2 regions of the Microbacterium imperiale genome follow, and region 2 is predicted to be linked to the other one. Evidence: predicted binding sites of a transcription regulator. Region 2 holds the regulator's gene; the other holds the start of a gene.
The links. The regulator HspR, encoded in region 2, represses chaperone genes until heat shock. The targets are predictions, from matches to a motif close to AAGTTGAGTCNNNNNGACTCAACTT.

Region 1 (15,886 bases), 360 kb from region 2:
GGCAGCCGAAGGGCGAGATGTCGATGACGCCGTCGATGCGGTCGCGCAGCAGGCCGGCGAGCATGTGCTCGATCGTGTGGATGCCGGCGGTCGGGATCTCCCCCGCGTTCGGCTGCACGAGACGCACGTCGAAGTTGGTGATGGTGCCGCCGCCGGGGCCGTGCTCGACGCCGATGCGGCGCACGTAGGGCGCGATCACGGCGGTGTGGTCCAGCGTGAAGCTCTCGATCTCGGCCATGGATCCTCCTCGGCGCAGCGGTGCGGGCAGCGTCCGGACTCCCGCGTTCTGGGCCAGATTAACGCCCTGCACCGAGGGTCTGGACCGCCGCGGCTCCCAGGTTACGTTCAGGTGCCGCCCGGGACTCGTCCAGGCTCGGGGCGCAGACTCGGGGAGTTTTGTGCGTCTGCCCGCGACGCCCGCCGTTGTTCCACGGTGCCCGCAACATCGAAGGACTGCCCCTGTTCGTATGACTTCTTCGTCGAGCCAGCCCACCCGCCGCGACCTGCGGCGCACGCCCCGCAACGCACGCCGTGTCATCCGGCCCGCCGCCCTGACCCTGGGCGTCGCGCTCGGGGTCACCGCGATGGTCGGCACGACGGCATCCGCGACGGTTCCCATCGCCGCCTCGTCCGCGCCCGTCATGCAGCGCGCGGCGCTCGTGACCGCCACCGTGGCTTCGCCCGCGAAGCCCCTCAGCGCGATCGAGCAGGCGACGACCGACGCCGTCGCCGCGGCGGAGGCCTCGGTTCTCGAGGCGGCCACCGTGACGGCCGATGTGTCGGCTGCCGCACTGCCGGTCGACGGCGACACCACCGTCGACACGGCGCAGCTGCGCGACCGCATCGCCGGCCTGCAGGACGCCGACGTGATCCCGACGCTGCTCCTGCCCGACCTCACCGACAAGCTCACCGAGGCGACCGCTGACGTCCAGGCCGAGACCGCCGATCTGCGCGGCCGTCTCGACGCCGCGAAGGCGCAGAAGGCCGCCGAGGAGGAAGCCGCCCGCATCGCCGCGGAAGAGGCCGCCGCCGCCGAGGCCGCGGCCCGCGCCGAGGCAGAAGCGGCCGCCGCCGCCGAGGCCGAGGCTGAGGCCGAAGCAGCCGCCACGTCGAGCTCGAGCAGCGCGCGGTCGTCCGCGCCGGCAGCATCCGGTTCCGCTGTCGCCTCGACCGGCGACAACTCGCCGGGTGCCGCGCAGCAGGCCGCCAGCAACATGCTCGGCGACTACGGCTGGGGCCAGGACCAGTTCTCGTGCCTCGTCTCGCTGTGGAACAAGGAGTCGGGCTGGAACTACCAGGCCTACAACAGCGGCAGCGGCGCTTTCGGCATCCCGCAGGCGCTCCCCGGCAGCAAGATGGCATCGGCCGGCGGCGACTGGCAGACCAGCGCGGTCACGCAGGTGCGCTGGGGCCTCGGTTACATCTCGGGCCGCTACGGGTCGCCGTGCGGCGCCTGGGGTCACTCGCAGTCGGTGGGCTGGTACTGATCCGGCTCCGGCCGACCGAGCTCGAGACGCCCGGCACCCGTTCCGCTTCCGCGGAGTCGGGGCCGGGCGTCTCGGCGTTCAGTCCCCGTCGGTCTGCGTCGCGGCGCGGTCGGCGTTGATGCTCGAGACCTGCGCGTCGTCCATGTCGTCGTCGAGGACCTCTTCGCCGTCGACCTGCTTGGTCGGCGTGGCGTCATCGGCTGCCCCGGCCACGGTTCCCGGCGGGACGATGGGCATGTTGTTGTTGAGGCTCATGGTTTCCCCTTCCTGTTTCGCTGGTGTCGTCACGGTACGCAGCCGACGCTCCGTCTGTCTTCACGGTTGCTCCGTCATTCCCGCCGGTGTATCGCCGTCCTCCGACGACGCCGACGTAGGGTCGAAAGCATGGCCCGCATCCTCGCCGTCGTGAACGGCCGCATCGTTCCCGTGTCCGCACCCGTCATCGAGCAGGGCACCGTGATCGTCGAGGACGGTGTCATCACCGCCGTCGGCGACAGTGACATCGCCGTTCCCGACGGCGCCGAGATCGTCGACGCCGGCGGTCGCTGGGTGCTGCCCGGCTTCGTCGAGGCCCACGGGCACCTCGGTGTCCACGAGGACGGCGAGGGCTGGTCGGGCAACGACACCAACGAGATGACCGACCCCAACGGTGCGCGCTTCCGCGCCCTGGACGGCATCGACATCGACGAGGTCGGATTCCGCGATGCGTTGCGCGGCGGGGTCACCTCCGTCGTCATCAAGCCGGGGTCGGGAAACCCGATCGGCGGCCGCACGGTGGCGATCAAGACGTGGGGCGGCCGGACCGTCGACGAACAGGTCATCGCCGAGAACGTGTCGGTCAAGTCCGCTCTCGGCGAGAACCCCAAGCGGGTCTACGGCGACAAGAAGCAGACGCCGTCGACGCGCTTGGGCGTCGCGTCCGTCCTGCGCGAAGCGTTCGTGGCCGCGCAGAACTACGTGGCGAAACGGGATGCCGCCGCCGCGAAGGGCGAGCCGTTCGAGCGCGACCTCGGCAAAGAGACGCTCGCGCAGGTGCTCGACGGCACGCTGCTGTGGGACCAGCACAGCCACCGCCACGACGACATCGTCACGGCCATCCGACTGGCCGAGGAGTTCGGCTATCGCCTGGTCGTCAACCACGGCACCGAGGGTCACAAGATCGCCGACGTGCTCGCCGAGAAGAACATCCCCGTCATCTTCGGGCCGATGCTGACGTCCCGTTCGAAGGTCGAGCTGCGCGACCGGGCGATCGGGGCCCTCGCCCTCATCGCCGAGGCCGGCGTCACGGTGGCCATCACGACGGACCACCCGGTCGTGCCGATCGACCAGATCCGCCTGCAGGCCATTCTCGCGGTGCGCGAGGGGCTGCCGGCGACCGTCGCCCTCGAAGCGCTCACGACGAACCCGGCCTCGATCCTGCGTCTCGACGAGCGCGTCGGTGCACTCGAGCCGGGCCGTGACGGCGACATCGTCATCTGGTCGGGCGACCCGCTCGCGGTCGAGTCGCGTGTGGAGCACGTGATCATCGGCGGCACGACGGTGCTCGAGCCCGCACCCGATGGCGACGTGCGCGTCGTCGAGCGGTGGGAGCGCTTCGGGCGCTCCAGCTGGCTGCGCTGACCCGATGTCCGCTCTTCCGTTCGGCGTGCTCGTCCTGATCTTCGCCGCTGCCGCGGCGGTGGTCTGGGTCGCCGGCATCCAGCTGTCCAAGACCACGGACGTGCTCGACGCGCGCTGGCACATCGGCAGTGCGTTCGGCGGCCTCATCATCCTCGCCGTCGCCACCAACCTGCCCGAGATCGCGATCACCGTGAGCGCGGCGGCATCCGGCAATCTCGAGGTCGCCGTCGGCAACATCCTCGGTGGCATCGCCCTGCAGACCGTCGTGCTGGTGATCCTCGACGCGTTCGGCAGGCGCGGACGGGGCGTGCGCCCGCTGACGTATCGGGCGGCGTCGCTCGTGCTCGTCCTCGAGGCGGCCGTCGTCGTCGCCGTGCTCACCGTGGTGATGGCCGGAAGCCAGCTGCCGGGCGACCTGATCGTCGCGCGGCTGAGCCCCGACGTGGTCCTGATCGCGGCTCTGTGGCTCGCCGGGCTGTTCCTCGTGCAGCGGGCCGGCCACCACCTGCCGTGGCACGAGAACGGCGTCGCGCCCGACGGCGCCCCGCACGCCACCGGGCACCGACGCGCGAAGCCGCGACCGCCGCACCACACGATGTCGACGGCGGCGGTGGTCACCGTCTTCGTCGTCTCAGCCCTCGCTACCCTCGGCGCGGGCGTCGTGCTCGAGCGGGCCGGCGATGCCATCGCCGACGAGATCGGCCTGTCGGGTGTGCTGTTCGGAGCGACCATCCTCGCCCTCGCGACCGCGCTGCCCGAGATCTCGACGGGACTGCAGGCCATCCGCCAGGGCGACGACAACCTCGCGATGAGCGACATCTTCGGCGGCAACGCCTTCCTGCCGGTGCTGTTCCTCGTCGCGACGCTGATCTCGGGCCAGGCGGTGCTGCCGCAGGCGAACGGCGCCGACATCTACCTCACCGCTCTCGGCGCGCTGCTCACCCTGGTCTACATCGTCGGGCTCATCTTCCGGCCCGCGAAGAAGGTCATCGGCATGGGCGTCGACTCGTTGACGGTGCTCGTCCTCTACGGCCTCGGGATCGCCGGGCTCTTCGCCGTCGCGGCCTGAGTCGCGGCGGGACGGCGCCCACGTCAGACCTCGTCGGCGCGCGGACTGCGCACCGTCCACCCCACGCGGCGCAGAGCGTCGGCCAGACGCGCAGCCTCGGTCGCGGCGGCATCCCACGACACCTCCGACCAGACGTCGACCGCGAGCGGCGGGGGGTCGGCGAACTTCGGGATCTGCACCTCGGCCCACGTGCCGCGCCCCAGCCCGACCCGCGGATCGGCCGTGCCGGCGTTCTCGATCGCCCCGTCAGAGACGAACGCGATGACGTCGAGGGCGTCGGGCTTAGCGATGGGCAGGTCGACGACGAGCGTGACGACGAAGGGACCGGGTCCCCGGTCTCGAGGAGCGTTCACGGCGTCATTCCGCGACACCGCTCCCCCACCCGTCGCCCGGATGCCGCGCGGCGCGGAACGTCGCGTCGAGGAAGGCCTGCACGAGGGCGTGCGGGTCGTCGGCGGTGCGCACCACCTCGTACGGGAGGAGGAACTCGCCGAGGGCGTCGTCGTACCGCGCCCCCTCGGGCACGGGCGCCTCGCGGTACCCGTCGGGGGCGGGATAGGCGTAGGTGTAGTACGCGCCCTCGATGCCCCCGCCGGGCCAGAAGCCCGCGCTGCACAGCTCGGCGCGGTAGCTCTCGGCCATGACGTAGTCCGGGCAGTTCGGAACGCCGCCGGGGTGGGTCGGCGCATCGCGGCCCGAGAAGCGCGTCACGGCGAGATCGAGTGCACCCCAGAAGAAGTGCACGGGGCTGGACTTGCCGGTGAAGCCGGCCCGGTGGTGCTGCAGCTCGGTGTGCGCGTCGTTCAGCTGCCGCCAGAAGGCGTTGGCGTGCTCACCGACGTAGGTGGCGTGCTCGACGTCGTCGGCGAACGGGATGGCCGGGTCGACCTCGTTCGGGGCGGCGTGGATGTCGACGGGGATGCCGAGCTCGGACGCCGCCGCGATGAACCGCGCGTAGAAGTCCGCGACGGTCATGCTCTCGAGGGCGATCGTCCGGTGCCGGCCATCGACGGTGCGCAGCTTCAGCACGTGGTCGCAGAAGTCGAACTCGATCTCGAACGGCCCGGTCGGAGCCGGGACGACGCCGGTCGTCAGACCCCGCGACGACGGCAGCAGCGTGACGTGCCAGTAGTGGTTCAGCGGCGCCGCGTTGACCATGCGCGTCTTGCCGACGATCTGCAGCCACATGTGCAGCGTCTGCCTCGTCGGCTCCCAGGCGTCGACGCGCAGCGCGGGCCGATCCGCGCGAACCGGGACGGCGGGGGCTGATTCGGTGGTCATTCCATCATCATCGCTGCTTCGTCCCCCTAGCGGACACCGATATCCGATGATCACGAAGAGATAACGGAAAACCCTTGCTCGTCGTTATCTCGTCGTTATAGAGTGCTCGCACGGTAGCTGTTTTGCTGTGGCGGCCACCGGCATGTGATTGCAGGAAACTCTTGGTGCAAAGGGACGAGGGTCCGACCGAAATGCCTCTCGGTCGGACCCTCAACTGCGCCCGGGCGCTGCGACGATCAGGCTCCGCCTCCTCCGCCGCCGCCTCCGCCGCCGCCCGCGGCGCCTCCGCCGCTCGAGCCACCCGAGGTCGATGACGACGACGCGGCGCTCGACGAGAGCGTTCCGATCCCGGCAGCGAACGACGACGCGTCGAACCCTCCCGTCCCGGCGTACCAGACCGGCGCGGTGACGCCCGCGGCGGCGTACAGCGCGGTGAGGTGCTGCGCCCACTGCTTCTCCTGCCCGAACACGACGGCGTACGGGAGAAGCCGTTCGTAGAGGCGCAGCATCTGGCGCGGGTCATCCGTATCGATCGCGACGCGCTCCGCACCGGACGGGGACTGCAGTGCGCGGATGCGGTCGGCCTCCGCCCAGCGGATGAACTGCTCCACGCCGCGCAGATGATCGCGCGTCTCGGCCCCCGTCGCCGAGAGCGGGGTGCGGGCCAGGGCGATCAGCACCACGAAGAACGACGATGCCGCCACGACGATCCCGATGACGGGGAGCGCCGGATGGACGAAGCCGAGGAGCGCGAGGATGCCGAAGAGGATCGTGAGCACCGCCGCGACGGCCCAGATCGCGATGGGCCAGCCCCGCGTGCCGGGTCGCACCGGACGGTACATGCCGAGGCTCGTCAGGCGCTCTCCCGCCGACTTCAGGATGCCCTGCGCCGTCGACGACAACCGCGTGTCGGACGAGCCGAAGCTGTAGACCTCGCCCGGCCGCAGCTGCGGGAAGAGGGCGCGCAGCAGCATCCGTCCATTCTCGTCGGCCCGATCGGGGTCGACGAGTTCCGCCCGGAGCTTGCCCTTTCCCCACCGACCGGGATCGCCGTCGAGGATGCGGATCGAGCCGAGGATCGCCTGTTCGAGCACCTCGGCGGGGATCGCCGCCGAGGTTTTGCCGAGCAGCACGGCCGACTCGAGCGCATCGATGTCATGGGGAGGCTCGTACTCGGCGATGACCGTCGGGCGCCCGGGTTCGTCGCCGAGCGAGCGCCGGCGGCTGCGCAACGCCCATCCGGTCGCCCCCACCAGAGCCGCGAGGGAGCCCGCCTGCAGCCACCCGAACGGCGAGGCGAGATACCCGGTGTCGAACGTCTCGAACGCACCCGCGTCGAAGCCGACCGAGAGGGTCAGGGTCTCGTGCGGCGCGAGATCGCGACTGGATGCGGAGACGGTGGCGCCGTCCGCCGACACCGTCAGGTCGGCGCAGCGTCGCGTCTCACCCGATGCCCCGACATAGCAGGACTGGCTTCCCGACAGGCTCTCGACCAAGGGCGGGTCGAGGTGCAGGGTCGCCGTGACCTGCCGGAAGGGCTGCGCCCAGTCCGTGCCGTTGACGTCCCAGTAGAACTCGAGCCCCGTGTCGTCGAAGTCCCACACGACGTTCTCGAGGTCGTAGGTGAAGACGAAGGTGTTGCGGCCGTGAAGGTACTCGGCGCCGCGCGTGAGGATGCCGAGCGTGCCGTCGTCGTTGTCGGTCTCGACGGGGCGGGCATCGCCGTTCTCGTCGGTGACCGACACGAGGGTCGGGTGCAGCGGCTGGCCGTTGTACGACTCGGGGAGCAGGCGGCGCATCCCGCGGTTCTGGTCCGCCTCGGGGAAATCGGCGACGAACCGCTCGACCACCCGCATGCGCGCCGTGCCGTCGGCATCGCGCTCCAGGTAGTAGTCGACCGTCAGCGAGTCGAACTCGAAGGCGTCGAGGTCGTCGGACGTCTCGCCCGAGACGGACGAGAGCACCGGCGGAGCCGCGGATGCCGCCGCGGGCAGAGCCGCCCCCAGAAGGCTCGCCATCAGGACCGCCGTGGCGCTCGCAAGCGCCCTTCGCGTGCGCCGCATCATGCCGCCCAGCTTAGGCGGGCGTTAAAGTTGTGGCCATGAGCGATCGTCGTCGTGCCGTGGCCGCATGGGAGAGCCTCTTCCGCGCGCAGCACGAGATCTTCGACGACATCAGCAACGACTTCGCCAGCGATGAGCTCAGCCAGGCCGAGTACGACGTGCTGCTGACCGTCACGCGTGGACCCGGCAACCGGGCACGACTGCGCGATGTCACGGCCAACATGCTGATCAGCCAGCCGAGCGTCTCGCGCCTCGTGGACCGCATGGTCGCGCGGGGCCTGATCACCAAGTGCGGCGATCCGACCGACGGGCGCGGTGCGATGATCACCGCGACTCCCGACGGGGTGGCGGCTTTCCGCCGACTCGCCGCGGCGCACGGGCGGTCGATCGCCGAGCGCATGTCGGTCCTGAGCACCGAAGAGCTGGAACAGCTCGAGCAGCTCACCACGAAACTGCGCCGCACGTCCTGACGAGGGCCTCCTCCCCATCAGCGGGCCGTGCCGAGTTGTGCACGAACGCGCTCGATCGCGGTTCGGATGTCGGTGGCCGATGGGATCATCGACATATGGCAACGATGGGTGGCAGTGACGGTGTGGGGCTGAGTCCTCATGCCGGTGCGCTCGGGGCGTTCGCTGAGGCGTTGGATGCTGCTCACGCCGGGGATGTCGCACTGGTGCGAGCCTTGGCTGAGGTCGGCCGGTCGGCGTTGCGGGTTGCGCACGTCGACGGTGTGCGGGGCATGGCCTCGGACATGGAGTTGCGCTCGGTCGCTGCGGAAGCGGCCGGGCTGGCGGGGCGGTCGGACCGGCGATTGCAGCACGACATCGACCATGCAATGGCCATCGTCGACGACTACCCCGCCGTGTTCACGGCGTGGGAGACCCGACGGATCACCCGGGATCACGTCGAGGTGATCGTCAAAGCGGGGTGCGTGGTGCCGGCGGAGGTTCGACCGGCGTTCGAGGAAGCTGCGATCGAGATCTGCGAGCGTGACATCGCGGTGCGGGTGCGTGAGCCGCTGAGAGCTCTAGCGCAGCGGATGCATCCGCGGGAGTTCACCGAGCGACACCGGGACGCCGCCGCCGGGCGGTGCGTGCGGGTGCTCCCCGGGGCGGACGGGATGTCGGATCTCATCGCGACCTTGCCGACCGTGATCGCCGCGGGGATGCTCGACCGGCTCACGCAGATGGGCCAGTCCGTGAAGGACGCCCGAGCCGCCGGGACGGATGCCGCGGGGGCCGCGTTCGGCGACGCAGCGGCGCCCGGGCAGCCTGAGGAGCCGGATGCGCGGACCATGGATCAGCTCCGCGCCGACGCTCTCGCTGATCTGGTGCTCGGGGGCGCCCCGGTGGTCGATCCCACCTACGGCACCGACGGCCCGGGACCACTGGGCGCGATCCGGGCGCGCGTGCAGGTCGTCGTCACCGCAGACACCCTCACCGGAACCGACCACGGTCCCGCCGGAGCCGTCGGGGCCGGGCTGGTCGACGCCGACACGGCCCGCGAACTCGCCGGGCAGACCGCCTCCTGGGATCGGCTCTTCATCGACCCCGTCACCCGCACCCCGGCCGAGATCGATACCTATCGGTCCACCGCCTCGATGCGGCGCCTGCTGCAAGCGCGCGACCAGCACTGCCGGTTCCCCGGATGCCGTCGCGCTGCGATCCGCTGCGAGATCGACCACACCATCGACCACGCCCTCGGCGGACATACCCACATTTACAACCTCGCCCACCTCTGCCAGAGACACCACTCGATGAAGCAATTCACCGACTGGAAAGTCAGACAGCTCGGCGGCGGGCTCCTGGAATGGACCTCCCCCGGCGGGCGGATCTACCGCGAAGACGTGCCGATCCCTGCCGTCTGCTTCACACCCGAACCCGACCCACCACCGGGCGCGCGAACCGGCCACCTCGTCGACGAGCCGCCACCCTTCTGAGCTCGCCGCCCGACGATCCGCCACCCTTCTGATCGGTCTGCGCCAGGCGGCCCGACGCGTCAGCGCGGCCCGACGCGTCAGCGCGGCCCGACGTGGCCCCGCGGCCCGATACCCCACCCTGCGGTGACCGCGCCGGATCAGAGCCCGCACGAACGACGATGGCCGCAGCCCCGAGGAGGAGCTGCGGCCATCGGTGCGCGGTCGATCCGGTCGGTCACGCCGCCAGGTTCACCGGCTGCGCTGCGGTCGGCGCTGCGCTCAGTTCTCGATCGGCACCACCGGCGCGGCGGAGTCGGTCGTGACCGCGACCTTGCGCGGCTTGGCCTTCTCGCTGACGGGGATCGTCACGGTCAGCACGCCGTTGTTGTAGGTCGCGGCGATGCCCTCGGTGTCGACACCCTGGCCGAGGTTCAGCTGGCGCAGGAAGCTCGCCGCCTCACGCTCACGGGTGATCCACTTCACCCCGTCGCCGCTCGCCAGGGTGCGCTCGGCGCGGATCGTCAGCAGCTGGCCGTCGACGTCGATGTCGACCGAACCCGGGTCGATGCCCGGCAGGTCGGCCGTCATGACGTAGTGGTCGCCATCACGGTAGAGGTCCATCGGCATGCGGCGCGGACCGCGGCGCGCGTCGAAGAGGCTCGAGGCGATGCGGTCGAGGTCGCGGAACGGGTCGTACGTAGCCATCGGTTCTTCCCTTCTCTGAATGTCTGTGTTGAGATCTCGAAAGTTGAGCCTTAGCGGCTCAACTGCATCCAGATTAGCACTCGACCCCTGAGAGTGCCAACGGTTCTCGCACGGCGAACACTCCACCCACCACCGGCGTTCAGCACTCGACGACGTTGACCGCGAGCCCGCCTTCGCTCGTCTCCTTGTACTTGTGCGACATGTCGATCCCGGTCTGCCGCATCGTCTCGACGACGGCATCCAGCGACACGTAATGGCGTCCGTCACCCCGCAGAGCGAGCCGCGCCGCGGTCACCGCCGTGGATGCCGCGATGGCGTTCCGCTCGATGCAGGGGATCTGCACGAGACCGCCCACGGGGTCGCACGTGAGGCCGAGGTGATGCTCCATCGCGATCTCGGCGGCGTTCTCGATCTGCGCGTTGTCGCCGCCCATGACAGCGGTCAATCCCCCCGCCGCCATCGCGCACGCCGAGCCCACCTCGGCCTGGCACCCGCCCTCGGCGCCCGAGATCGACGCGTTCGCCTTGAACAGCGAGCCGAGCGCGGTCGCCGTGAGCAGGAACCTGCGGATTCCGCGCCGACGGTCGAGATCCTCGGGCGCGAGCATCGACTCCGCCGCGAACCGCCACCAGTACATCGCGACGGCCGGAAGGATGCCGGCAGCCCCGTTCGTCGGAGCCGTGACGACGCGCCCGCCCGCGGCGTTCTCCTCGTTGACGGCGAGCGCGAACGCGCCCAGCCACTCGCCGGGCAGCTCCCGCCCTCCCGCGGACTCGGCGGCCTCGAGCTGCTCGCGCATCGCGCCGGCTCGGCGCCGCACGCGCAACATGCCCGGCAGCGTGCCGTCGGCGTGCAGCCCCGCGTCGATGCATCCCGCCATCGCATCCCAGATGGCATCGAGCCCCGCCGCTACCTCGCTTTCGGGACGCAGCGCCTCTTCGTTGCGCCGCGCGAGCCCCGCAATCGACAGCTCCTCCCGCTCGCACAGCTCGAGCAGCTCGGCCGCGCTACCGAACGCGAACGGCCAGGCGGCCGCGCGAAGCCCCTCACCCTCGACCTCACCCTCGCGACGGATGAACCCGCCGCCGACCGAGAAGTACGTCTCGCGGGCCACCGGCGCCCCGATGCTGTCCCAGGCGGTGAGGGTCATCGCGTTCGGATGCTGGGGCAGCCGCGTACGGGGCTCGAACGAGACATCGGCGCGCGAGAACGCCACCGCGTGCCGTCCGCCCAGCAGCAGCGGCGCGCCATCGACCCACGCCGACCAGGCCGCGCGGACGGCATCCGGGTCGACGGTCTCGGGCGCGTGACCCTGCAGCCCGGCCACGATCGCGTCGGGGGTGCCGTGCCCGATCCCGGTCGCGCCGAGCGAGCCGTAGAGCACGCACGTCACCCGCGCCACGTCCTCGAGACGGCCGGACGCGCTCAGGCGCTCGACGAAGGCTCGGGCCGCACGCAGCGGTCCGACGGTATGGGAGCTCGAGGGTCCTACTCCGATGGAGAACAGCTCGAACGCCGAAACGTATGCGCTCACCCTGTCAGGCTACGTCTCGCCCCGGGAACACGCCGAGCGCGGACGTCAAGGGCAGTGCCCTGCGCCGACGCGACGCCTATCGTCGCCCGAGATGAATCACGCGCCCCATCCTCGAGTCGCCTCCCTGGCCATCGCGGCACGCACCGCGGGCGGCGAAGCATTCGCCGTGTCACGGCTGCTGCTGGCGGCGAAGGCGGCCTTCGCCGCCGCCATCGCCTGGTATCTCGCGCCGCTCGTACCCTTCGCCCACGACGAGTACTCCTACTACGCGCCGCTCGGCGTTCTCGTCAGCATGTACCCGACGATCGCCGACTCCGCGAAGGCCGGCCTACAGGCCGTCGCGGGACTCGCGATCGGCATCGCGATCGGGTTGGGTGGCCTGTGGATCGTCACCGGGCCGAGCCCGCGCATCCTCGGCGTCGCGATCGTCGTCGCTGTGGGCGTCGCAATCGGCGGCATCCGCGCGCTCGGCACCGGTCGTGACTGGATCGCGATCGCAGCGCTCTTCGTCCTGCTGCTCGGGGCCAACGATGCCGGCGGGTTCTCGGTGTCGTACCTCGTCACGATGGCGTTCGGGGTCGTCGTCGGGATCGCCGTGAACCTCGCGGTCGTCCCGCCGCTGTACCTGCGGCGAGCGTCCACGCGGCTCTCGCAGCTGCGGGATGCCGTCGCCGACCGGCTCGACATGCTGGCGACGGCCATCGCCGACGGGTCAGCGCCCGACCCCGAGGGTCAGCGCTATCTCACCGAGATCCTCGACGCGGTCTCGGCGGACGTCCGGGAGGCCGCGCGCAGCCGCAAGGCGCACCCCCTCGCTCGGCGCCGCCGGGGCGTCGAAGAGGAGAACGACCGACGGATGCGCGCCCTCGAGAACACCGTGCGCCAGACGCTCGAGTTGGCCGGTGGCGTTGCGGCGCTGCCCCTCAGCGACGAAGCCGCCCCGCGCCGCGCTCAGCTCGCCGAGGCGGTGCGCGCGACCGGCCGTGCCGTCGCACGGCCCATCGGAGACCCCGACGCCGCGACGGCGGTCGACGAAGCCGAACGCGCCCTGGCGCGCGTGGTCGAGAGCGTGCCGCCGCGCCACGACGGGCGCATCTCGCCGTGGACGCGCACCGCCGTGGACGTCGCGCGCATCATCGAGGCGTCGCGCCCCTTCACCTGAGCCGCGCTCAGATCCCCAGCACGCGCCCGAGGTACGGGCCCCAGAACTTCCGGTCGGGGTCCATGCGCGCGACGAGATCGCGGAAGGCGTGCAGTCGCGGCAGCGACTCGCCCACCGGCATCGCGAAGACCTTGCCCCAGTGCGGGCGGGGATCGAACGGCGCGAGGGCTCGTTCGACGTGGCCGATCGCGGTGGCGACGGCATCCGGCCGGTTCTTCCATGTGAAGTGGATGCACACGCTGTCGCGGCCGTACCCCGGCGACAGCCAGAGCTCGTCGGCAGCCACCGTGCGCAGCTCGCTCACGAGAAGCGCGGGCTCCACCCGATCCGCGATCGCCCGCACGGCCGCGATCGCCTCGACCGCCACCTCTCGCGCGACCCAGTACTCGGTCTGGATCTCGTCGCCGTTCGATGGCGTGGCGTCGATACGGAAGTGCGGCAGCCGCTCGCACCACTCCCCCGGCACACCGCCCTGCTCCGTCGTGTTGTCGAGCCCGTCCGCCGCGGGCGAGTCGGCCTTCTCCGACACCCGGCGTGCGCCGAGCACCGTCGGCGCCATCTCGGGCGCTGACGACTCGTCGAGGCGCTCCTTGACCCAGACCTCGCCGACGTCCGGCGTGTTCCACCGCGTGAACACGCTGACGCTGTAGCCGGATGCCGTCAGCTCGTCGAACCGCTCGAAGAGGTCGTCCCACGCCAGACCGACGTAGGTGTCCTGGCGCACACGGTAGGTCGGTTCGATCGCGAGCGTGATGCGCGTGACCGGCCCGAGCGCCCCGAGGTGCACGACGCTGCCCGCGAAGTCCGGGTCGCCCGCGGCGACGCGCCGCAGCGAGCCGTCCGGCGCGATGAACTCGAGCGCGCGCACGGCCGTCGCGAGCGAGCCGTTGCGGTCACCCGAGCCGTGCGTCGACGTGGCCGTCGCTCCGCCGACAGAGATGTGCGGCAGCGACCCCATGTTGTGCAGTGCCCAACCACGGTCGGCGAGGTGACGCGCCACGACGGCGTAGCGGGTGCCGGCACCGACGGTGACGGTGCGCGCCGCCTCGTCGATCTCGATCGCCGGCTCGATCGCGGTGAGGGCGAGCAGCACCCCGTCGGTGTCGGCGAGATCGTTGAAGGAGTGCCGCGTCCCCAAGGAGCGGATGCGGCGATGGCCCGCGACGAGCTCCTGCGCCTCGACGATGGTTGAGGGCTCGAGCACCGCTTCAGCGGCGAAGGTGTGCGTTCCGGCCCAGGTTCGTTCGGTCACATCGTCACGCTACGCGACGGCCGAGCGCACCTCCACGACAAAGTCGATGCAAGTACGACGGAGAAACAAAGAAGCCCCCGCAGAGCGGAGGCTTCTTTTCACTGTCTCAACACAGTGTGCGCCCGAAGGGACTCGAACCCCTAACCTTCTGATCCGTAGTCAGATGCTCTATCCATTGAGCTACGGGCGCAGGGCCTGCGATCTCTCGTGGGCCGTCGTCAAGAATAGCCCACTCCCGCAGGAAGCGCGAATCGAGGCCTCAACCGGTCAATCGATCACGTCGACGGCATCCGTTTCGGATGCTCTTTCGGCGCGGACGCGCCGCTGGGCCCCGCGCCGCTGCGACCGCAGACGCGGCAGATCGACCATCCGCAGCGCCTGCATCCGCGCTGTGCGCATGCGCTCGTAGTCCGGCTCGAGGTCGGGGCGCGCCGCCTCGATGCGCAGGGTGCGATCGATGTTCCCGGCGACCTCGCTCCACGCCGCTTCGCGGGCGTCGGCGATGAGCTTGCGGAGTTCGCCCTCGTCGTCGGCGCGCTCGCGCAGCTCCTTCGCGATCCGCAGCGACTGCCGGCGGCGGCGACGCAGATTCGCCACGTCGCGGCTGCGGTAGTCGTGCGTGCCGCCCGAATCGCTGTAGCGTCCGCTCGCGGCCTTGCGCTCGCGATTCGTGCGTTCCGCGTCGGCTTCAGCCTCTTCCGCGAGCGCGATGAGCGCACGCCGGGCGTCGTCGAGGAAGTGGTCGGCGTCGAAGTCCTGCCCCTCGGCGAGGATGTGCACGAGGATCGCGTTCTTCAACGCGAGGCGCGTCGCGGCGGAGGCGATGTAGAGCCCTTCGGCGACGATCTCCGAGCTCTTGATGCGCGCTTGACGGCTGGCCACCGCTGCCCCTCCTCACCTCCCCTCAATCCTATGGGGCACCCTCTCCGCACAGCAGGGCGACTTCCCATACCACCCCAGCATGCGCAGCACAACGCCTGTGAGCCGTGAACTCGCTGACCGTAGCCTCCCGAGAGAGCGACCGAAATCGAACACCTCAGACCGGATGCCGCAGGGCAAACCGATCTGCGATCTCCACCGAACAACCGCAGCACCGCGACACCCGTCGCCCAATGGGAGGGAATCCTCATGCGTACATCACCGAACCGCCTCGTCGCCATCATCTTCGGCGCCGTCTACATCCTCGTCGGCCTCCTCGGCTTCACCGTGACCGCCGGCGTCGAGTTCATCGCCACCGAGGGTGGCCTGCTGCTCGGCATCTTCGAGGTCAACCCGCTGCACAACATCGCGCACCTCCTGATCGGTGCCGCGCTGCTCATCGGCGGCCTGTCGGGCGTCCGCGCCGCGAAGAGCGTCAACATCACGGTCGGCGCCGCCTACCTGCTGCTCGGCATCGTCGGCTTCTTCATCCAGGACAGCGCCGCCAACGTGCTGGCCCTGAACACCGCCGACCACTTCCTGCACCTCGCCAGCGCCCTCGTGCTGCTGGGTGTCGGCCTCGGCACCGACCGCGCCGTCGACAACCGTCGCCACGCCGTCGCCTGATGAACACCGCCGCGCTCACCCGCTCCTGGCCCACGCTCGCCGCGTGGGGGGCTGGCCTGCTTCAGCTCGGCGTGGGCGCGGGCATGATCACGCAGGGCACCGGCGTCGCTGATCGCGGCGTCGGTGTCCTCGCGGCAGTCGTCGGGGCGGCCGCCCTGGGTTGGGGCGTCGCCGCCCTGACCCGCGGCCGCCTCGTCGCTCCGCGCACCGGCATGGCGATCGCCGTGATCGGAACCGTCGCGTCGGGTCT
Region 2 (15,886 bases):
GCGCGAGATCGGCTCGAAGCTGCGCAGCAAGTCGTTCGTCATCTCGTTCGCGATCCTCTTCCTCGGCGCCCTGGCCCTCGTGGTGTGGGGCGGCTTCTCGGCCGGCAACGACAGCGGTGCGCCGGTCGCCGTGAGCGCCGACGCCGCCACCTACGTCGAGGGCACACCGGGGCTCGAGCTGCAGGAGGTCGCCGACCGGGCCGCGGCCGAGTCCGCCGTGCGCGACGGCGACGTCGACGCCGCGATCGTCGCCGACAGCGCCTCGCCGGTGGGCTTCGTCGTCATCGGCGACACCTCGGTGTCGAACACGATCCTGCTCTCACTCGCGCAGCTGCCGCCCGTCGAGCTGCTCGACCCCTCCGGCGACGCGGGCTTCCTCGGGTACATCGTCGCGATCGGCTTCGGCGCGGTGTTCTTCATCTCGGCGCAGATCTTCGGTGCGACCATCGCCCAGTCGGTCGTCGAAGAGAAGCAGACCCGCGTCGTGGAGCTGCTGATCTCGGCGGTTCCCGTCCGGGCCCTGCTGGCGGGCAAGGTGATCGGCAACACGGTGCTGGCGATGGGGCAGATCCTCATCCTGGCGGCGGTGGCGGTCGTCGGCCTCACGGTGACCGACCAGACCGAGCTGCTGACCGGCATCGGCGCCCCCATCGCCTGGTTCGCGGTGTTCTTCCTCTTCGGGTTCGTGCTGCTGGCGTCGCTGTTCGCGGCGGCCGCCGCGATGGTCTCGCGTCAGGAGGACATCGGCGCGACGACGACGCCGCTGCTCATGCTGGTCATGGCGCCGTACTTCCTCGTCATCTTCGCCTGGGACAACCCGCTGATCCTCGGCATCATGTCGTACGTGCCCTTCTCGGCGCCCGTCGGCATGCCGATGCGCCTGTTCCTCGGCGACGCGCTGTGGTGGGAGCCGCTGCTCTCGCTCGCGATCCTGCTCGTGACCTGCGTCGGCGCGATCCTCGTGGGCGCGAAGATCTACGAGAACTCGCTGCTGCGCATGGGCGCCCGCGTGAAGCTCGCCGAGGCGCTGCGCCGCTGAGCCCGCGCCCCTCGCCGCGACGGTGGCGCCGGGTGCGGCATCCCGCCAGGGACTGCCGCCCGGCGCCACTTTCGCGCGTGTTCGGGGAATGAGGAGGGATGCCGCGTCGTTGCGGTGACGGGACGATGGCGTCCGCCGCTGTCCGCCGAACGAACCGGAGAAACCCATGTCCCTCGTTGAAGAGCGCGTCGCCGACACCGACGCCCCGATCCTCGACATCCTCGCCGCCCGCTGGAGCACCCGCCTGTACGACGACGTCACGCCCGTCGATGACGACGCTCTCGCGAGCGCGCTCGAGGCGGCACGCTGGACTCCGTCGGCGTTCAACGCCCAGCCGTGGCGCTTCGTCGTCGCCCGCCGCGGCACCGCGACGCACGAGAAGGTCGTCTCGGCTCTCGTCGACTTCAACAAGGCCTGGGCCGGCCCGGCCGGAGCCCTCATCGTCTTCGTCGCTCAGACCGAGATCGACGGAAAGCCTGTGCCCACCGCCCTGTACGACCTCGGGCAGGCGGCCGCGCACTTCACGGTGCAGGCGCACGCCGCCGGCCTGTACACGCACCAGATGACGGGCTTCGACCCGGTCGTCCTCGCCGAGCAGCTCGGCATCGAGGCGCCCCTCGTGCCGATCACGGTCATGGCGGTCGGCGACCTCGGCGACGTGGATGCCGCTCCCGCCGCCGTCCGCGAGCGCGAGCTCTCGCCCCGGACGCGTCGCCCCGTCGCCGAGTCGGTGCTGATCGACGACTGACCGGTCCACACCGCGCAGCGCCCCGCCGAGCCCTGGCTCGCGGGGCGCTCGTGCATCCGCACCATAGACGACACCCGGGTCGTGCGACAGTACCGCCCGTGAGACCCCCGCGGCCGGTTATCGTCAAGCATGACCGCCCGAATCCTGTCGATCGGCACCGCTGTGCCGCCGGCCGTGCTGGAACAGGACGCCGTGCGCGATCTGTTCGCGTCGCAGCCCGGCATCGGTCGACTCTCGCAACGACTCGTCCGCGCCGCGTTCGACGCCTCCGCCATCGAGACCCGGCACACCGTGCTGACGGAACTGGCCGACGCCCTCGCGGGTCGCAGCACGGCCACCCTCGCCGACGACCCGGCGACCGCCGCTGAGCGCCTGCCGGTCGTCGACGACGCAGGCCGCCTGCTGTCGCCGCCGACGGGCGCCCGCAACGACACGTACATCGCCACGGCCCCCGCGCTGTTCGCCGACGCTGCGCGACAAGCGCTCGCTGAGGCATCCGTCGATCCCGCCGACGTCACCCACGTCGTCACCGTCTCGTGCACGGGGATGTTCGCCCCCGGACCCGACTACCGCCTGGTGCGCGACCTCGGCCTGCCCACGAGCGTCGAGCGCTACCACCTCGGCTTCATCGGGTGCGCCGCCGCCGTGCCGGCCCTGCGCGCAGCGGCCCGCATGTGCGCGGCGCAGCCCGAGGCGGTCGTACTCGTCGTCTGCGCCGAGCTGTGCACGCTGCACTTCCGCGTCGCCGACGATCCCGATCAGATCCTCGCCGCGTCGCTCTTCGCCGACGGCGCGGCCGCAGCGGTCGTGAGCGCCGACCCGTCCCGGCGCGGTGAGCGCTGGCTCGACCTCGAGCGGTTCGCCACCGCGGTCACCGATGACGGTGAACGCGACATGACATGGACCATCGGCGACGCCGGTTTCGAGATGGTCCTCTCCGCCGAGGTGCCCCGCATCATCGGGCGTGAGATCCGGGATGCCGTCGACGGCTTCCTCGGCGGAGCGTCGGTCGACACGTGGGCGGTCCACCCCGGCGGCCGCGCGGTCGTCGACCGGGTCGAGGCGGGACTCGGACTGCCCGCCGACGCGCTCGCGACATCCCGGGCGGTGCTGCGCGACTACGGCAACATGTCGAGCGCGACGATCCTGTTCATCCTGCGCTCGCTGCTGCAGGGCGACGACCTGCGCGACGGCGAGACGATCGCCACGCTCGCCTTCGGGCCCGGCCTCACGATGGAGGCGGCACTGCTCACGGCCGGCGTCGCGAACCTCGAACCCGTGCACGCCGATGCCGCCCTGACCGAGCCCGTCGCGTCGTGGACCTGAGGCACCGCGACGTCGACCTGCGCGAGCTGATGGACGATCCGGACTGCGATCCGGTCGCGCTGGCGGCCACGCTGCGACGCTTCGACGTCGTCAATCGCGCCGTCAGCGGCTGGGGCACGGTCTGGCGACGGCACCTGCGACCCGCCCTCGCCCGTCTCGACCGTCCGGCGCGTGTGCTCGACATCGGCTCGGGCGGTGGCGACGTCACGGCGCGCCTCGCCGGCCTCGCCGAGCGCGACGGCCTGCGCGTCGAGTGGCTCGGCATCGACCCCGACCCACGGGCTCTCGCCGTCGCGCGCGAGCGCGCCCGCCCGGGCGTGGAGTTCCGCAGCACCGACTCCACCGCGCTTCGTGCGACCGGCGAGCGCTTCGACGCGGTCATCTCCAACCACGTGCTGCACCACCTCGGCGAGCCCGAGCTGCGCTCGTTCCTCGACGACTCGCTCGCCCTGTCGACCGGTCTCGTGCTGCACGCCGACATCGAGCGCGGCCGCACCGCCTACGCCCTCTACGCCGCCGGGATCCTTCCGCTGCAGCGCGGCACGTTCCTGCGCACCGACGGGCTGCGCTCGATCCGTCGCAGCTACCGGGCACCCGAGCTGCGCCTGTCGCTCGCCCGCCACGGCACCTGGCATGTGCTGCGCCCGGCGCCGTTCCGGCTGCTCGCCGTAGGCTCGGGTCGTGCCTGAGGTCATCGTCATCGGCGCGGGTCCCGTGGGAACCACGCTGGCGGCCGAGCTCGCCCGCCGCGGGGTCGACGTCGAGATCGTCGAGCGGCGACCGAACGCCGGTGACGGGTCGCGCGCCATCGGCCTGCACGCGCCGGTGCTCGCCGCCCTCGAGGCGGGCGGCGCGACCGACCGCATCCTCGCGGACGCCGTGCGGGTGTCGCGCGGCGAAGCGCGCAGCGACGGCGCGCTGCTGGGGGTCGTGCGCTTCGACAGGCTGTCGGTGCGGCATCCCTACGTCGCGACGCTCCCGCAGGCGCGAACCGAGGCCGCGCTCGCCGTCGGCGCGCCCGCCCCCCGGCGGGGAACGGCCGTCACGGCGGTGCGTGCCGGCGACGCGGACGTCCGGGTGCGCGTCACCGGCCCGCGCGGCGACGACGAGCTGCGCGCCCCGATCGTGGTGGTGGCCGCCGGAGTCGGCGCGCGGGACCTCGTCTTCCGTGCGGGCGCGGTGCGCCGCACGAGCTACCCCGACCGCTACCTCATGAGCGACGCCGACGTGCCCGACCGGCCCGACGCCGACACCGCCGTCGTCCACCTCGCCGCTGCCGGCGTGCTGGAGTCGTTCCCCCTTCCGGGCGGACGTCGACGTTTCGTCGCATGGGATGCCGTCGCCGACCATCCCGCCGCCGATGAGCCCGACGCCCGGCTCGCGCGACTGCGCACAGCGCTGCGTGAGCGCGGCGAGGCCGACGCCGCCGAGACGCTCACGAGCGCCACCGGCTTCCGCGTGCGTCGCGTGCTCGCGCCCGCGATGCGCCGCGGCCGCCTCGTCGTCATCGGCGACACCGCGCACGAGATCAGCCCCATCGGCGGACAGGGCATGAACCTCGGCCTGCTGGATGCCGTCACCCTGGCGCCTCTGCTCGCGGAGTGGATCCGCACCGGGGTCGAGCCGGCCGCGGCGCTCACCCGCTGGGAGCGCGAGCGGCTGCGGTCGGCCCGCACGGCGGGGCGGATGGCGGCGGTCAACATGCGCCTCGGCCGCCCCGTGAGCGCCGCGACCCACGCCCTGCGCGGACGCACGCTGGGCGCGGCTCTGGCGGCGACGGGATCACTCGTCCCGCATGCGTACGCGATGGGGCTCGACGCCGCCGCCCGCTGACGCCGCGTGCCGGCTCGGGCGGCGCCGCGGATCAGGCGGCGAGTGCGCCGGCCGTGACCACGAGCTGGACGGCCAGCAGCAGCGCGGCCGCCATGACGAGGCGGAAACCGGTGCGATCGGGCCCGCGCAGCCGCATCCGTACGACGACGGCGATGGCCAGGGCGACCACGGCGGCGAAGAAGAGCCACGGAAGCAGGCCGTCGCCGCCGCCGCCGAGCACGACCGCAAGCGCCGCGACGACGACGCCCGCCACCGCGACGAGCACCGACGCCGTCGCACCGAGCCGGTGCGGCAGTCCGCGGATTCCGGTGGCCCGGTCGTCGTCGAGGTCGGGCAGCACGTTGGTCAAGTGCACAGCCGAGCCGAGCGCGGCGCCGGCGAGGGCCGCGAACGGGGCGGCCAGCTCGGGCTCGGGAGCGGCGAGGGTGGCGAGCGAGGGGAAGAGCCCGAAGCTCACGATGAACGGGACGATCGACACCGCGGTGCCCTTGAGCCCCACGTTGTACGCCCAGCCCGCGCCGATCGTGACGATGTGCGCCAGCAGCATCCCCCATCCGAGCGGCACCGACAGTGCGAGCGCGACGACGACCGAGCCGATCGCCGCCGTCCACGCCGTCCGGTTCGACACCTCGTCGCGCACGAGCGGCTTGTCGCGGCGGCCCACCGCGCGGTCGCGCTCGCGGTCGATCGCGTCGTTCGAGATGCCGATCGACAGCTGGCCGAACAGCACGGCAGCGACGAGCACCACGACGCGCCACGGCTCGAGGCCCGCGGCGAGGCCGAGGGCGAGCGAGAGGGTCGTGACGACGAGCGCCGGTCCGGGATGGGAGGCGCCCCACAGGGCCCGTACGGTGCGCATGCCCCTATGCTTCCACGCCGGAACCGATCGCCCCGCGGGGCTTGCGCCCGAGGAGATCGGTTCCGGCGGAAGCGGACGCCGACGCGCCGCGATCAGTCGTCGAGCAGCTCGGCCTCGATCACCTCGTCGTCCGATGCCGCTGACGCCGGCTCCGACGCGGGGCCGGCGCTCGTGAGCACGAGCGCCGAGCCGTCGGCGGCGACATCCACCCGCACGACGTCGCCGTCGTGGACGCCGCCCGACAGGATCGCCATGGCGAGGCGGTCCTGGATCTCGGACTGGATGAGGCGGCGCAGCGGCCGCGCTCCGAACACCGGGTCGTAGCCGCGCTCGGCCAGCCAGGCGCGGGCATCGGGGGTCACGGCGAGCGAGAGACGACGGTCCTTGAGCCGGCGCTGCAGCGCGTCGACCGACAGCTCGACGATCTGCGCGAGGTCGTCCTGGCTGAGCGCCTCGAACATGACCGTGTCGTCGAGACGGTTGAGGAACTCGGGCCGGAACGCCTGCCGCAGCAGGATCTGCACCTGCTCGCGCTTCTGCTCCAGGCTCAGCGTCGGGTCGATGAGGATCGGCGAGCCCAGGTTCGAGGTCAGGATCAGGATGACGTTGCGGAAGTCGACCGTGCGCCCCTGGCCGTCGGTGAGGCGGCCGTCGTCCATGACCTGCAGCAGCACGTCGAACACCTCGGGGTGGGCCTTCTCGACCTCGTCGAGCAGCACGACCGAGTACGGGCGCCGCCGCACGGCCTCGGTCAGCTGACCGCCCTGCTCGTAGCCGATGTACCCGGGAGGGGCGCCGACCAGACGCGAGACGGAGTGCTTCTCGCCGTACTCCGACATGTCGATGCGCACCATGGCGTGCTCGTCGTCGAAGAGGAACTCCGCGAGCGCCTTGGCGAGCTCGGTCTTGCCGACACCGGTCGGTCCGAGGAAGAGGAACGAGCCCGTCGGGCGGTTCGGATCGCTGATCCCGGCGCGCGAGCGGCGCACGGCGTCGGCGACGGCCTTGACCGCGACCTTCTGCCCGATGAGGCGCTTGCCGAGTTCGGACTCCAGCCGGACGAGCTTCTCGGTCTCGCCCTGCAGCAGGCGTCCGACGGGGATGCCGGTCCACGCGGCGATCACGGCGGCGATGTCCTCGTCGGTGACCTGCTCGTTGACCATCCGCTCGGGACCGTCGACGGCGGTCTCGGCGCGCTCGGCCTCGACGACCTCGCGCTCGAGCGCGGGGATCTCGGCGTACAGCAGGCGCGACGCCTTCTCGAGGTTGCCCTCGCGCTGGGCCCGCTCGGCCTCGACGCGGGCAGCGTCGAGGCGCGTCTTCAGGTCGCCGACGCGGTTGAGCGACGCCCGCTCGCGCTCCCAGCGCGCCTGCAAGTCATCGAGCTTCTGCTGCTCGTCCTTCAGCGTCGCGCGGAGGGCGTCGAGACGCTCGCGCGACGCGGCATCCTTCTCCTTCTTCAGCGCCAGCTCCTCGAGCTTGAGCCGGTCGACGTGACGACGCAGCTCGTCGATCTCGAGGGGCGCCGAGTCGATCTCCATGCGCAGGCGCGACGCGGCCTCGTCGATCAGGTCGATCGCCTTGTCGGGCAGCTGTCGCGAGGGGATGTAGCGGTTCGACAGGGATGCCGCCGCGACGAGGGCACCGTCGGCGATCGCGACCTTGTGGTGGGCCTCGTAGCGCTCCTTGAGGCCGCGGAGGATCGCGATCGTGTCTTCGACGCTCGGCTCGCCGACGTAGACCTGCTGGAAGCGGCGTTCGAGCGCGGCATCCTTCTCGATGAACTCGCGGTACTCGTCGAGCGTGGTCGCGCCGATGAGGCGCAGCTCGCCGCGCGCGAGCATCGGCTTGAGCATGTTGGACGCCGCGACCGAGCCCTCGCCGCCGCCCGCGCCCATGAGCACATGCAGCTCGTCGATGAAGGTGATGATGCGGCCGTCGGACTCGGTGATCTCCTTGAGGACGCTCTTGAGGCGCTCCTCGAACTGCCCGCGATACATCGCACCGGCCACGAGGGCCGAGATGTCGAGCGAGACGAGCTCCTTGTTCTTGAGGCTCTCGGCGACGTCGCCCGCGACGATGCGCTGAGCGAGACCCTCGACGACGGCGGTCTTGCCGACGCCGGGCTCGCCGATGAGGACGGGGTTGTTCTTCGTGCGACGCGTGAGCACCTGGCTGACCCGCCGGATCTCGCTGTCGCGACCGATGACGGGATCGAGCTTGCCCTGGCGGGCACGGTCGGTGAGGTTGATGCCGAACTGTTCGAGGGCGCTTCGCGCGTCCTCCTGTCCCGGCTGCTGAGTGGCGTTCATGGTTCTCCTGAAATCTCTCGGCTTAAACTTGAGCCTTGCTGACTCAAGTTTATCACCGACGCCGTCAGGACGCTACGGGCTCGGCGATCCGCGCAACGTCGGGGCGCTCGGCACCGGCTGCTGCGACCGCCTCGGGCGTGCAGGCGAAGCGCGCCCGGTACGCCGACGGGCTCAGACCGAGCGCGCGGGCGAAGTTCTGTCGCAGCACCGACGCCGAGCCGAAGCCGCTGTCCGCTGCGACCTGCTCGAGGCCGAGGTCGGTCTGCTCGAGCAGGCGCTGAGCCCGAAGGATGCGCTGACGCCCGAGCCACGCCGCCGGCGTGGTGCCGTAGTCGGCCTTGAACCGGCGGGCGAAGGTGCGCGGCGACATGTGCGCGCGGGCCGCCAGCAGGTCGACCGACAGATCGAGGTCCAGGTTCTCGATCATCCAGTCGGTGATGGGGGCGAGCGAGAGCGACGCCGCCTCCGGCAGCGGGCGCGCGATGAACTGCGCCTGGCCGCCGTCGCGCAGGGGCGGCACGACCATCCGGCGCGCGATCGTGTTGGCCGCCTCGGCGCCCAGCTCGAGACGCAGCAGGTGCAGGCACGCATCGAGCCCGGCGGCGGTGCCGGCCGAGGTGATGATGCGCCCCGACTGCACGTACAGCACGTCCGGGTCGACGTCGATCTCCGGATACATCCGGGCCATCGTCTCGGCATAGCGCCAGTGGGTCGTCGCGCGCTTGCCGTCGAGCACCCCGGACGCCGCGACGACGAACGCGCCGCTGCAGACGGTCAGCACCCACGCACCCCGAGCGACGGCACGGCGCACGACCGCGGTCACGCGCTCGTCGACGGCATCCCACTGCTCCCGCGGGATCGGCGTGATGACGACGAGATCGGCCTCATCGGCGAACGAGAGGTCGGCGTCGACGTTGATCGAAAACGGCAGGTTCGCGTCGACCGCGCCGGGATCGGGGGTGACGATGCGGAAGTCGAAGTTGCGGATGCCCTCATCGCTGCGGTCGAGCCCGAAGGCCTCGCACGCGAGCCCGAACTCGAACGGCGCGAAACCGGGCTGAACAACGCAGGCGACGGTGTGCATGGCAGATTTCCTCCGGAAGATGTCCCGACTGCCAGACGCGGCAGGATGACGACCATCGTAGCGTTTCCGCCATGACCGCTGCACTGCTTCTCGGAATCATCGTCCTCGCCGCGCTGGCCGCGGCGTCCGGAACGCTCGTCATCACGATGCGGGACGGCTACCGCCCCGTCGCGACGGACCCATCACGCCTGCCCGATGACGGCGTCGCACCCGGGCGTCAGCGGGAGCGGAGCTCGAGCGCCCGCCGCGAAGCCGCGAGCAGTCGGGCCGCCGATTCCTCCCACGTGAACCGGGAGATGTGCGCGCGCCCCGCCGCCACCGTCCGAGCCCGGACGTCGTCGTCGTCGAGGGCCTCCACCGCTGCGGCGAACGCCCGCGCGTCGCGCGCGGGCACGTAGCGCGCACCGCCGCCGCCGACCTCGTGGAAGATCTCCATGTCGCTCACGACGGCCGGCACGCCCAGCGCGAGCGCCTCGGCGATCGGCAGCCCGTATCCCTCGTCGAGGCTCAGCGTCGCGAGCACCCCGGCATCCGCCAGCAGCGCCGCGTACTCGGCATCCGTCACTCCCCCGTGGAAGACGATGCGCGCATCGTCGGGCGCGAGGCTCTCGAGCTCGGCGCGGCGGGCCGGCGAGATCCGACTCAGCAGGTGAAGGGTGCGCCCGGGAAGCCACTGCATCGCGCGCACGAGCGTCTCGACGTTCTTGTAGGGCATGAATGAGCCCATGTAGACGATGTTGCGCGGCGCGGCCGCCCCCGGCATCGCCCCCGCCGGCATCAGGTCGGCCAGCCGCTGCGGGGCGTTGGGCAGCACGACCACCTCGCGCTTCGTCAGCTTCACGTCGGCGAACTGCCGCTTGCTCGTCTCGCTGACCGTCGCGACGACGTCGGCCGCGTTGAGCGTCGCCCGCTGCGGCGCGTACGACAGGTGGAACAGTCGCCACCCCAGGCGCACGAACCACGGCAGGTCGCGCGGCGGTGTGCGGTGCCGGTAGTAGATCGTGTCGTGGAGCGTGAGGATGAGCGCGAAGCGGCGACCGAGCGCACCGATCGTCTGCATCGGCGAGTACACCACGTCGGGGCGGTGCCGGTTCAGACGCAGCGCCGCGACGGGCTCGAGCACCGACGTCGGCGCGTGCAGCGTCACGTGCGGCGCCCCCTCGGGCAGGAAAGCCACCTGTGCCGGGTCGTGCACGATGAAGGTCACCTCGACCCCCGCCTTCGGGGCGGCGATGTACACGGCGTGCGCGAGCTCGTGCGAGAACCGGCTGATGCCGTCGTGGAAGTCCGTGCGGATGTAGCGCGCGTCGAAGAAGAGGCGCATCGTCAGGCGTCGAGCGGCTCGCCGCGGTAGAGCTTCTCGAACGTGTCGAGGGTGCGCTCGATGTCGTGGATCTCGACGCCGTCGAGCGACGCCTGCTGCATCCGCAGGTACTCCTCGGGTGAGGCTGTGAGCACGCGCCGCAGCTTGTCGGCGAGGTCGTCGACATTGCCCGGTTCGAACAGGTACCCGTTGACGCCCGACTGCACGAGGTGGGGCAGCGCGACGGCGTCGGCCGCCACGACCGGCAGCCCCGACGCCATGGCCTCCATCGTCGCGATCGACTGCAGCTCGGCGATCGACGCGATGGCGAAGACGTCGGCGCGCGTGTAAGCCGCGCGCAGCTGCGCCTCGTCGGTGCGCCCGTAGAAGGTCACGCGGTCGGTGATGCCGAGCTGCTGCGCCGTCTGCTCGAGGTTCCGCCGCTGGTCGCCGCCCCCGACGATGTCGAAGTGCACGTCCAGCTCGGGCGCGAGCTTGGCCACCGCCTGCAGGGTGACCTCGACGTGCTTCTCGGTCGTGAGGCGGCCGACGAAGAGGACGCGGCGGTGCTCGCGGGGCGTGAGGTCGGGGGTGTAGTTGCGCTTGTCGATGCCGCAGCTGATGGGGATGACGCCCGAGATGTCGATCGTGCTCTCGAGGAACTCGGCCGCCTTGCGCGTAGGCGTCGTCACGGCGCGCGACATCTCGAACGTGCGCCGGGCGTCGTCCCAGCAGAGCTTGATGATGATCTTGTCGAGGAAGGGCGGCAGCGTCGTGAAATCGATGACGTTCTCGGCCATGACATGGTTGGTCGCGACGACCGGGATGCCGCGCTTGCGGGCCTCGCGCGTCAGCCCGCGCCCGATCACGATGTGCGATTGGCTGTGGACCACGTCGGGCTTGACCTCGTCGAGCACGCGGCGGGCGTAGTGCTTCGAGCGCCACGGCAGGACGAACCGCAGCCAGTCGTGCGGGTACCAGCGCCACCCCGGCAGCCGGTGGACGGTGAGATCGACACCCTCGATGTTCTCGGTGAAGGTGCCGGACTGCGAGTGCTTCACGCTCGGCGTGACGATGTGGACGTCGTGTCCGCGCGCGGCGAGCCCCGCCGACAGGCGCTCGGCGAAGCGGGCGGCGCCGTTGACGTCGGGGGCGAAGGTGTCGGCGCCCATCACGATGGTCAGAGGTGCGCGCGAACGGGCGGCGGGAACACCCTCGGTCGTCGTGGATTCGGTCACGGGTCAGGCCCAATCTGTACGGCGGCGTGCCGGCGGCTGTGGCCGTCGCGGCGGCCCCGAGCTTACCCGAGGGCCCGATGCGCCCCCCGGAGGCACCGCCGGGAGAGACCAAACCGGCCACGGAGGGGCGGACGCACAGGCGGCATCCCTAGGCTGGGGGCATGGCCCGTCTCGAAGCCGATGCCGACCCCGCCCGCTGGGTGCCCGTGACCGAATCGTTCGGCTTCGCCGGGCGCCGCGCCCGCAAGCGCGCGATCGGGATGCTGCTGGGCCAGGCGAACGCCGCCATCGGCGGTGCCCCGCGGCCCGGCGGCCGGTTCGCGGCGTGGGCAGCGAGCCAGGCTGTGCCGATGCTCATGCGCCGCGCGGGCGGCCGCGTGCGCGCGTGGATGTGGAAGGCCGACCCCGAGCTGCTGGTGGTCCTCGCGCAGGTGCAGGAGGCGACTCCGCAGCTGCGCACCGCGCGGGCGATGATGCCGATGGAGTACGACGACACCGAGGACTTCCGATCGCCCTACCTGGGCAGCGGCGAGAAGCTCGTCATGACGCTGCCGCCCGACCCGCGCACGCCGCCGTTCGTGTCGTATACGTGGGACACCGGCACGCACCTCGTGACCCTGTCGGCCGTCTGCAGCGACCGCGAGCGCGTCGGCACCGTGCTCGACGAACTCGATCACCTCGCGCGGTCGCTGCGCGTGGTCGATGATCTGACGCTCGACGAGAAGTCGAACACCCTGCGCCTGCCGCCGGCCTGAGTCGGGGCGGGCGGAGCGGGCTCGGGCTCGGCGAATCGCGGCACAGCCTGCCGGTCGCCCGACAGCCACCGCATCCATCCCGCGCCGGGATCGGACTCGAACACGAGGGCGCGCACCAGGAGGGTCAGGGGGATGGACAGGATCGCGCCCAGCGGGCCGATCACGAACGTCCAGAAGATGACCGAGAAGAAGCTCAGCGTGAGGCTCAGGTCGACGGCGTCGCTGACGAACTTCGGCTGGATCATCACCTGCAGCGTGACGTTGACGACGCAGTAGATCGCGATGACGATCAGCATGAGTGGCCAGCCCCCGACGACCAGCGCGAGGAGCGCAGGCGGCACGAGACCGAGGACGAAGCCGATGTTCGGGACGAAGTTGGTGACGAACGCGAGGACGGCCCAGACCACCGGCGCCGGCACCTGCAGTGCCCACAGGGCCAGTCCGTCGATGATCGCGACGACGGCACCGAAGCTCGCATTGACGACGTAGTACGTGCGCACGCCGTGGTTGAACGCGCGGAAGCGCTGCATCGTCGGACGCGCACGCTCGCCGAAGGTCGCCTCGGCGCGCGCGTACCGCGCCCCGTCGGCGGCCATGAAGATGACATAGGCGAGCACGAAGAAGAACGCCGTCAGCACCGACAGCACGCTCGAGCCCAGCGACGTCGCGAACGACGCGAGGGTGCCGGGCTGCAGGACGGATGCCGCGGCGTCGGCGACCTGCTGCTCGAAGCCGATCGCCTGCAGCCAGTCCAGGACGGCGTCGGCCGTCGCGCGCAGCTGCGGCGTCGAGTCGGTCACCAGACGCGTGAACTGCACGCCCGCGTAGGCGAGCATCGCGGCGAGCGCGGCGAGGATGAGGTAGGCCACCGCGATCACCGCCGTGGTGGCGGCCCAGCTCGGCCAGCCGCGGCGCTCGAGGGGGCGGCGCACGGGGTGGCAGATGATCACGATGACCGCGCCGAGCAGCAGGGGTCCGGCGATCTCGCGCGCCGCGTACAGACCGGCGAGAACGATGACGGCGGCGGCGAGTCCGACGAGGATGCGGAGCATCGGCGGCAGACCGCCGGAGGCGGCAGGGGTCACGCCGGGAACGGGTTCGGGGTGCGGCACGGCCTTCTGTCTCACGCCGTCAGGCTATCGCCGGGCGCTCACCGCGGGGGGGTCGCCCGGGGCTCGTCAGCGGGCGCCGGGTCGGTCGGGCGCCGGTAGAGCACGATCTCGGTGGCGCGGCGCACGCGCGCCCCGTGGCGCAGGGTGACGACCGCTCCCGTAGCGCCGGCGGCGAACACGCGGGCTCCGGGTCGCTGCTGCAGCTCGTCGCGCAACCGCTGCTCGAGCTCGCGCTTCTCACGGCGCAGCCCCGCCACCTCGTTCTCGAGCTCGAGGATGCGCGTGATCGCCGGCAGGCTGATGCCCTCGGCCGACATCCGCGCGACCTCGCGCAGTTGCCGGATGTGCCGCAGCGAGTACCGCCGCGACCCGCCCTGCGTGCGCCCGGGCACCACGAGTCCGAGCCGGTCGTACTGGCGCAGGGTCTGCGCGTGCATGCCGGCGAGCTCGGCGGCAGCGGCGATCGCGAAGATCGGCGCGTCCTCGTCGATGGCGTCGTCGCTCATGGGATCTCACCTCCGGAAGTCGGATGCGGGGGCTCCGACCCACTGCGCCGCCGGGCAGTCCGGGCGCAGCGGGCCGAAGCACCGGGTCAGGTCCGCGCCTTGTTCATGAGGTCGGCGCGGGGATTCTCTTTCGGTTCGAGCTCGGCGAAGCGCTCGAGCGCGGCGCGGGCGTCTTCGTCGAGGTGGGCGGGCACGGCCACCTGCACCTCGGCGAGCAGGTCGCCGGTGCCTTTCGCCGTGCTCACACCGCGCCCCTTCACTCGCAGCACGCGGCCCGAGGGGGTGCCCGGAGCCACACGCAGCTTGACGGGGTCGCCACCCAGAGTGGGCACCTCGATGGTCGCACCCAGCGCCGCCTCGGTGAAGGTGACGGGCACCACGACGCGCAGGTTCAGCCCGTCGCGGGTGAACACGGGATGCGGACGCACGGTGACCGACACGACGATGTCGCCCGCCTCGCCGCCGTCCGGCGAGGGCCGCCCGCGGCCGCGGAGCCGGATCTTCTGGCCGTCCGCGACGCCGGCGGGCACCTTCACCTTGAACGGTTTGCCGTCCTCGCCCTGCAGCGTGACGGTGTCGCCGCGCACGGCCGTGGCGAAGTCGAGCGTCGTGCGCGCGGTCACGTCGGCACCGCGCTGCGGGCCGCCGAAGCCCTGGAAGCCCCCGGTCGAGCGGCCGAAGCCGCCCGACCCGAAGCGCCCGGAGCGTCCGGTCTGCTGATTGAACATCGCGAAGATGTCGTCGAAGTCCGCACCGCGCGCGCCGGCGCCGCCGCGTGCGCCCTGGTTGAAGGCGCTGAACACGTCTTCGAACCCGCCGGCGCCCTGGCCGCCCGCGGTGAAGCGGGCATTGCCCGAACCCATCGCCCGGATCTGGTCGTACTCGGCCCGCTGCTCCTTGTCGGAAAGCACCGAGTAGGCCTCGCTGATCTCCTTGAACTTGGCCTCGGCCGCAGGATCGCCCTGCGTCGAGTCGGGGTGGTAAGTGCGCGCGAGCTTGCGGTAGGTCTTCTTCAGGTCGGTGTCCGAGACGTCCTTCGCGACGCCGAGCACCTTGTAGAAGTCCTTGTCGAACCAGTCCTGACTGGCCATATGGATGCCTCCTATTCGGCCGGCACGGCGACGACGACCTTCGCCGGACGCAGCTCAATGCTCCCGAGGCGATACCCGACCTCGACGACCTCGAGGATCGTCGGCTCGGTGGTGCCCGGAGTGGGCGCCTGGAAGATGGCCTCGTGCTGCTGCGGGTCGAACGCCTCGCCGGCTGCGCCGTAGGTCTCGACGCCCAGCCGCGTGACGACGCCCCGGAGCTTCTCGGCGATGGCGGCCAGCGGCGAGCCCTCGACGAGGTCACCGTGCTTGCCCGCGCGGTCGAGGTCGTCGAGCACGGGCAGCAGCCCCTTGGCCACCGAACCCTTCGCGCGCTCGATCTCCACATCGCGCTGCTCCTCCGTGCGCCGACGGTAGTTGGCGTACTCGGCCTGCACACGCTTGAGGTCGAGGAGGAGGTCGTGCTCCTCGGCCGGCGCCTCGGCCACCGCCGCCTCGTCGGACTGGGCCGCACCGAGGATGTCGTCGATCGTCAGCTCGTCGTCGGCCGGCGCCTCGGTGCTGGTGTCCTCTTGCGCGTCAGGGCCGGAGACTCGCGCCTCCGACCCCTCCTCGCCGAGGACCTCGTCGTTGCCGTTGGGCTCTTCGAAGTCCTTGTTGGTCATGGTTACTTCTTCTCGTCCTCGTCGTCGACGACCTCGGCGTCCACGACATCCTCATCG

Region 1: a site for HspR is predicted at 10,184-10,208, ahead of JOF37_RS12440 (Hsp20/alpha crystallin family protein). Genes of this name have one in related genera too.

The regions. Positions count from the first base shown of each region.
Region 1 covers NZ_JAGIOK010000001.1:2,565,875-2,581,760, reverse strand. The annotation lists gene JOF37_RS12490 (S-ribosylhomocysteine lyase) at 1-238, opposite strand, end outside; gene JOF37_RS12485 (aggregation-promoting factor C-terminal-like domain-containing protein) at 468-1,487, shown strand; gene JOF37_RS12480 (hypothetical protein) at 1,566-1,742, opposite strand; gene JOF37_RS12475 (amidohydrolase) at 1,872-3,107, shown strand; gene JOF37_RS12470 (sodium:calcium antiporter) at 3,112-4,176, shown strand; gene JOF37_RS12465 (hypothetical protein) at 4,200-4,529, opposite strand; gene JOF37_RS12460 (DUF5996 family protein) at 4,534-5,457, opposite strand; gene JOF37_RS12455 (DUF2207 domain-containing protein) at 5,694-7,475, opposite strand; gene JOF37_RS12450 (MarR family winged helix-turn-helix transcriptional regulator) at 7,559-7,990, shown strand; gene JOF37_RS12445 (HNH endonuclease signature motif containing protein) at 8,086-9,459, shown strand; gene JOF37_RS12440 (Hsp20/alpha crystallin family protein) at 9,718-10,143, opposite strand; gene JOF37_RS12435 (L-serine ammonia-lyase) at 10,283-11,677, opposite strand; gene JOF37_RS12430 (FUSC family protein) at 11,769-12,839, shown strand; gene JOF37_RS15805 (FAD-binding protein) at 12,847-14,091, opposite strand; tRNA gene JOF37_RS12420 (tRNA-Arg) at 14,209-14,281, opposite strand; gene JOF37_RS12415 (asparagine synthase) at 14,359-14,973, opposite strand; gene JOF37_RS12410 (DUF4383 domain-containing protein) at 15,220-15,636, shown strand; gene JOF37_RS12405 (hypothetical protein) at 15,636-15,886, shown strand, end outside.
Region 2 covers NZ_JAGIOK010000001.1:2,209,529-2,225,414, reverse strand. The annotation lists gene JOF37_RS10905 (ABC transporter permease) at 1-1,039, shown strand, start outside; gene JOF37_RS10900 (nitroreductase family protein) at 1,206-1,787, shown strand; gene JOF37_RS10895 (type III polyketide synthase) at 1,917-3,113, shown strand; gene JOF37_RS10890 (methyltransferase domain-containing protein) at 3,104-3,802, shown strand; gene JOF37_RS10885 (FAD-dependent oxidoreductase) at 3,795-4,946, shown strand; gene JOF37_RS10880 (UbiA family prenyltransferase) at 4,978-5,805, opposite strand; gene JOF37_RS10875 (ATP-dependent Clp protease ATP-binding subunit) at 5,898-8,117, opposite strand; gene JOF37_RS10870 (helix-turn-helix domain-containing protein) at 8,182-9,201, opposite strand; gene JOF37_RS10865 (glycosyltransferase) at 9,419-10,525, opposite strand; gene JOF37_RS10860 (glycosyltransferase) at 10,528-11,676, opposite strand; gene JOF37_RS10855 (hypothetical protein) at 11,904-12,497, shown strand; gene JOF37_RS10850 (AI-2E family transporter) at 12,416-13,624, opposite strand; gene JOF37_RS10845 (heat shock protein transcriptional repressor HspR) at 13,648-14,115, opposite strand; gene JOF37_RS10840 (DnaJ C-terminal domain-containing protein) at 14,202-15,206, opposite strand; gene JOF37_RS10835 (nucleotide exchange factor GrpE) at 15,218-15,829, opposite strand; gene dnaK (molecular chaperone DnaK) at 15,832-15,886, opposite strand, start outside.